Regions from separate parts of the Bacillus smithii genome, predicted to be linked through region 1. Evidence: predicted binding sites of a transcription regulator. Region 1 holds the regulator's gene; the other holds the start of a gene.

Region 1 (3,205 bases):
GAATGAAACGAAAAAAATTTCAAATTATTCTTTACAAATTTTATAGTTTCGTATATATTCTTTTTTGTAAGTGAATATGGAATTCAAACTAGGGGTGTCCAATGAGTTGGGCTGAGAAAGAAACACGATGAAGTTTCTTAACCCTCAGGACCTGATCTGGTTCATACCAGCGTGGGGAAGTTAGTATTTTAAGATGAAAACCTATTTTTGCGGATGCTTCATACTAACATTTCCCGGGTCTGCCATAAAGGCCCGGGTTTTTCATGCTGTGGGTGGACTCTAGATTTTGTCCTTTTTAAACTATGGCTCTATGTCAATTGTTGGGGTACACTTATCGAAGTGCCCCTTTTTTTGTAGTTGACTAGATGAGTGAACATAAAGCTTTATTTCTTAGTCTCTTAAAGTTCCGAATGCCATATGACATTCGTTTGATGACTTTTATCTTGTTGTTGATCCCCTCAATAAATCCATTCGTGTAAGGGAAGAGAAAGGAATTTAAGATCTCCTTTTCCCAGTTTTTGAATGTTCTTTTCATGTATTGATATTCTTCGAGTCCCGATTCCTCTATGACCTTATAGAGGTGCTCAAGGTTTCTTTTGGCGTTTGTTTTGTCACTTTCCTTCAGCCACTTATGGAAGGTCTCTTTTACGATATAGGCCTTCTTTAAGTCAAGGGCCAGTGAAAAGAAATAGTTCAGCTGTTCCATTTCATCTGCATTCAAATGGGCATGTGGCTTATGAAGCAGATAACGCAACTTCTTCATGGATTTACGATCCTTCTCTTGAAAGTTTTTCTGGACTCTCTTCCTTACCCGTTCCAATGCCCATACATTATGCCGAACATAATGGAATCGATCGACCACCAGAATCGGTTTATCAAAACTTTTCAAAGCGAGCGTCTTGTAGGGCTGCCCACATATCCATGACCACCATCTGTACTTTCTCCCTTGGAAGTGTACGGAAGTATTCCTTTAGGGTGGATAGATTCCTGTTAGGAATGATATCGTAAACCCTTCGGTTTACAGGATCGCCAATGATACATTGGTACTTGCCCGTTTCAGAAGTCCCTTTCAATTCATCAATGGCCAGAACTTTCGGGAGGGCCTTATTGTCATAGGAATAGTACTTGTCAAAGAGCCGAATGACGGTGGAATGCCCAAGTCCTGTTTCCTTGGCAACCTGCTTAAAGTTATACTCCCTCACTTTAACCAAAAGAGCTTGGAGGAGTCGTTTCGTGTGGCGCTGGTAACGCTCTAGAAAAGAATAGGGTTCGTAGAACCGTTTTCCACAGGACTTACATCTGTATCGGCGCTTTCTCAAGATGAGAAAACAATATTTTTCAAAGACCTTTACATCACGAATCTTTTGAATTCGATCATCATGGACAGAGGAAGTTTCCTTCTGACAGCAGGGGCATTTTTGAACTTTTACAGGCGTTTGAATATGGATTTCAAAGTGAGTGATTTGATCCTCTACATGAGTGATTTCAACATCTTCTAACCCAAGCAGTTTTGTGATAAAATGAGAATGCATTTACGAAATCTCCTTTTTGATGTAGTCGCCAACTATCATTTTAAAGGGAGATCTTCGTAAGTGCTTTTATTTTGCCTGAAAAGTCTCTTAACCCCAACATTTAGTATAGAACCAAAGAAAAAAGCGTTCATCTTCAGGCGATGAGCGCTTTTTTCCGTAATGCGTCATAACGTATTGCAACTGTACATATATAAGAAAGTAAGACAAGCTTTTTCCGTTTATGGTATACATCCATTAATGAATTTCTCTGTAAATTCCAATCACTTTTCCAAGAATTTTCACATCACGCAAAATGATTGGTTCCATTGATGAGTTTTCAGGCTGAAGCCTTATGTAATCTTTTTCTTTAAAAAATCTTTTGACAGTGGCTTCATTTTCGTCTGTCATAGCGACAACAATTTCCCCATTTAGTGCGGATTGCTGTTGGCGGACGATGACGTAGTCTCCATCAAGAATTCCAGCTTCAATCATGCTGTCACCCATAACTTCCAGCATAAATATCTGTTCATCGCTGGGTGCCAGCCTCTCTGGAAGAGGAAAATATTCTTCAATATTTTCAATGGCCGTAATGGGAATCCCGGCTGTTACTTTTCCAACAATTGGTACATTGATCACATTTTGGCGCGGAATGATATCATCTTCGGCATCGAGTATTTCAATCGCTCTAGGCTTTGTAGGGTCTCTTCTAATCAACCCTTTTTTCTCAAGACGCGCCAAATGGCCATGGACAGTCGAACTGGAAGCTAGCCCTACTGCTTCGCCAATTTCACGCACAGATGGTGGATATCCTTTCGTTTTCACTTCGTTCTTAATAAAATCAAGGATTTCTTGTTGCCTCTTTGATAACTTAGTCATTTTAAGGCAGCCCCCCCGTATCTCTTTCTGTTAAAGGTATTATAGCATGCCAAGAGTTGGAATACAAACATAAGTTCGAAAAAAGAGTTGACTCAAACAAATGTTCGTATTACAATTTTTCGTAAAAGAACAAACATTCGTTCGGAGGTAATTTTTATGATAAAATGGGTGTGGAAAAACTACCGTTTCGCCATCATTTTAGTGATTGTTTCCGTTCTGTCCGGTTTATTTATCATCGGTCAAATGACAAAGGAGCCAAATTATCAGAAAATCGTAGTGCATGAAGGAGATTCGTTATGGTCGATCGCCATGAAATATGGGGACCATCACAACATGGATTATAATGAATTTGTCAAATGGGTGGAACAGAAGAATCATCTTGCCAGCCCTGTCATTAAGCCAGGTGATAAAATTATTATTCCGGTTACAGCCGTGAATAAAAAACATCAAGTTGCTTATAAAGAGGAGTGATGAAACACGAAGGCCATTATCTATTGCCGAGTGAGCACGACAAAAGAAACTCAGGAAACATCATTGGAAAGGCAAGAAGAGGAACTTCGACGGCTCGCTTCAGAGTTTGGATTTGAACTGGCAGCTGTTATTCGTGACCAAGCAAGCGGTTATGATTTGGATCGTCCCGGCGTGCTGGAGATGTTAGATATGTTAAAAGACAAAAAAGCTGGCGCAGTATTGATTCAAGATGAAACTAGAATTGGAAGAGGCAATGCCAAAATTGCTCTTTTGCATTGCATTTATAAAGAAGGGGCTAAAGTTTTTAGCATATCTGACAAAGGAGAACTTCAGCTTTCAGAGTCGGA
Region 2 (3,205 bases), 410 kb from region 1:
TCACAATTACTTCTTCTTTTATCAGTGCCTTTTGGCTGAGTCCGCCGGCAATGATGGCTTCTGCCATAGAACCGGCGCCGATAAAGACGACTTTCATGTTGTTTTCCTCCTTTAGAACGTTTTTAGTCAAGAGCAGATGATGGGAATATTTTTTGCTTTTTTCTATTTCAAATAAAAAAACCTTTCATCCTTTAAAAGGACGAAAGGGAATCTTCCGTGGTACCACCTTTATTTGCAAATGGAATCATTTGCACGCTCGTTTCCGTTAACGCGGGATAAACGGTCAAGTATCTTGACAGCTCATAAGGTAGGTTCAATAGAAAAGAGGATGATGAAGCTTCGCAGCCCAGGAGCTTCACTCTCTTACATCATTTTCTATTTACTGGCCTTATTCATTGCTTTTTGCTCCACACGATTATTACAAAATTATGCAAAAAAAAGACCTCATTGTCAAGGGCTATTTTCGGAAAAAACTGACGATTAGAAGCGCTTTTGAATGAAGAAAACAGCACTTTTGCCACGGTTCCCAGCCAATGATTATGTATGAAAAGTTGTTTCCAACGCCCTTAGACATTCTAAACATTTTGTGTTTTATTGAGCGGAAAAATGGTATGATGATGGGTAGCAATCCTGCCATATTTCCTTATGGAGGTGAAGTATTTTATGAATCCGCGGATTCACGGAAAAAACGTGGTGATAACCGGCGCTTCAAGCGGGATCGGCGAACAGATGGCGATCAAAGCGGCAGAAAGCGGGGCTAATCTTGTGCTGCTTGCTCGTCGGGTAGAAAAGCTGGAGGAACTGAAGTCTTTTCTTGAATCCCGCTATTCCAATAAAGTGTGGATCCATTCTTTGGACGTCTCTGAACGGGAAAATGTTGAAGCGGTTTTTTTGGCTATTTTTGCAGAGGCCGGAAAGATAGATGTTTTAGTCAATAATGCTGGTTTCGGGATTTTTGAAGAAGCCCATCTTGCCAAATGGGGAGACATTGAAAGGATGTTTGCTGTCAATGTGCTCGGATTAATTTCCTGTACCCAAATGGTGATTGAGCATATGCAAAAAAATCGTTCCGGCCATATTGTTAACATCGCCTCTCAGGCCGGGAAAATCGCAACGCCCAAATCGAGCATTTACGCGGCGACAAAACATGCCGTTCTAGGGTTTTCCAACAGTTTGCGAATGGAGCTTTCTACATACGGCGTCTTTGTGACAACGGTTAACCCCGGGCCGATTGCGACCAACTTTTTTGAAATTGCTGATCGTTCCGGCACTTATGTGCAAAATATCCAACGCTTTATGTTGAAGCCGGAAAAAGTGGCCGAAAAAGTGGTGGCTGCCATGCTCACGAATACCCGCGAAATTAATCTTCCAAGATGGATGAACGCCGGAAGCGTTTTTTATACGCTGTTTCCTCGGCTTGTAGAAAAGGTTGGCAAAAACGCATTTTTTAAAAAATAGTTTCTTCAAAGGCTGGCTCTAGAAAGGGCTGCCTTTTTCTTTTTGAAAATATTAGAAGCGGATTGCGGTTGAAAGCCTCTTGAATTAGGGGAGGATCGCTTTTTACTTGGTTATATATTCGTAAACCACATCTTCCGTGATTTCATGCAGTTCTCCTTTCTCGGATTTCTGCCTGATCATCACTTCTTTTGCAAGATCTTTCAGTTCCTTATCGGTCAATTCCGGACTTTTATATTGCTGCAGTTTTTTTTGAATCATAAGGATAATCATCTTTTCCATCTATCTATCACCTGCCTTTATCCCGTATCCGACGGATCAATTCCTTTGATTATTATAAACCGAATTTGGCAATTATTAAGTGGTTTTCCATTGAAAATAAATTGATGCAGAACGTATATTCCCCTAGAATAAAGAATATATTAGAACAAACGTTCGCTAACAAAGGGGTGGCAAAAGCGAATGAATGATTTGGCGCTTCCAAAGGAAAATATTCTTTGTATCGATATTAAAAGCTTCTATGCCAGCTGTGCGGCTGTCATGCACGGCTTGAATCCGCTGGAGTGCTACTTGGCGGTCATTAGCGATAAAGAAAGGAAGGGAAGCCTCGTTCTGGCTGCTTCTCCAAAACTGAAAAAAGAATTTGGCATCCGCACCGGTTCCAGGTTGTTTGAAATTCCGGATGATCCGAGGATTGTGCTGGTTGAGCCGAATATGGAAACGTATTTACGCATTTCAACGGAAATTACGAAAGTCTTTAATCGATACGTTCCGAAAGAATCCATTCAAACGTATAGCGTGGACGAAAGTTTTGTAAAAGTGGATGGAGCTTTTCATTTGTGGGGAGACAGCGAGACGATCGCCAGAAAAATAAAGGATGATCTTGAAAGGGAGTTTCAATTGCCTGCTGCGATTGGAATCGGATCCAATATGCTTTTGTCAAAGCTGGCTTTGGATTTGGAAGCGAAAAAAACGGGAATTGCCAGATGGACATATGAGGATGTTCCCGAAAAATTGTGGCCGGTTTCTCCTTTGAGCAGTATGTGGGGAATCGGAAAACGACTGGAGAAAACGCTCAATCGCATGGGCATCTTTACGGTCGGACAGCTGGCGAACTACCCATTAGATGTACTGAAAGCCAAATTTGGCATCATGGGAGTTCAGCTTTACTACCATGCTTGGGGAATTGATTTGTCCCATATTGGCGCTCTTGTTTCTGAAAATCAGAAAAGTTTCGGAAACAGTCAAATTTTGCTGAAAGATTATACAAGAGAAGAAGACATTCAACACGTATTGTTGGAGATGTGTGAAGAAGTAGCCAGAAGAGCAAGGGAACATAAAAAAGTCGGAAAAACGATCAGTCTTAGCATTGGGTTTAGCCATAAAGAAAACGGAGGAGGCTTTGCCCGTTCCCGGACGAGGGAAGAGCCGACGAATTCCACAATGGAACTGTACGAAACGTGCTTGGCATTATTCCGCGAACATTACAACGGCCAGACCGTAAGGCAAATTTCTGTTTCACTCTCTCATTTGTCCGATGACGGCGAATTACAATTAAGTTTATTTGAACCAAATCGTTGGCGACAAAAACAGCTGGGCTATGTCGTCGACCGCTTGCGTCGGAAATACGGATCCCATATTTTGCTTAGGGCCGTTTCTTATACCAAAGCAGGAACATCAAGAAGGCGCGCTCGATTAATGGGCGGACACAAAATATAGAAAGAAGGGGTTGTCATGATCAAGGACAGAG

The links. The regulator LexA, encoded in region 1, represses DNA repair genes until DNA is damaged. The targets are predictions, from matches to a motif close to CGAACATATGTTCG.
Region 2: the regulator LexA is predicted to act here: its motif matches at 1,880-1,893, upstream of BSM4216_RS10015 (Y-family DNA polymerase).

Annotation. Positions count from the first base shown of each region.
Region 1 covers NZ_CP012024.1:1,723,808-1,727,012, reverse strand. Annotated here, with positions in the region: TPP riboswitch at 81-195, shown strand; gene BSM4216_RS17245 (transposase) at 362-862, opposite strand; gene BSM4216_RS17240 (ISL3 family transposase) at 876-1,532, opposite strand; gene lexA (transcriptional repressor LexA) at 1,767-2,387, opposite strand; gene yneA (cell division suppressor protein YneA) at 2,544-2,858, shown strand; gene BSM4216_RS08115 (YneB family resolvase-like protein) at 2,874-3,205, shown strand, end outside.
Region 2 covers NZ_CP012024.1:2,130,896-2,134,100, reverse strand. Annotated here, with positions in the region: gene proC (pyrroline-5-carboxylate reductase) at 1-130, opposite strand, end outside; T-box leader at 193-405, opposite strand; gene BSM4216_RS10020 (SDR family NAD(P)-dependent oxidoreductase) at 664-1,458, shown strand; gene BSM4216_RS16365 (YqzH family protein) at 1,561-1,737, opposite strand; gene BSM4216_RS10015 (Y-family DNA polymerase) at 1,918-3,174, shown strand; gene BSM4216_RS10010 (YolD-like family protein) at 3,190-3,205, shown strand, end outside.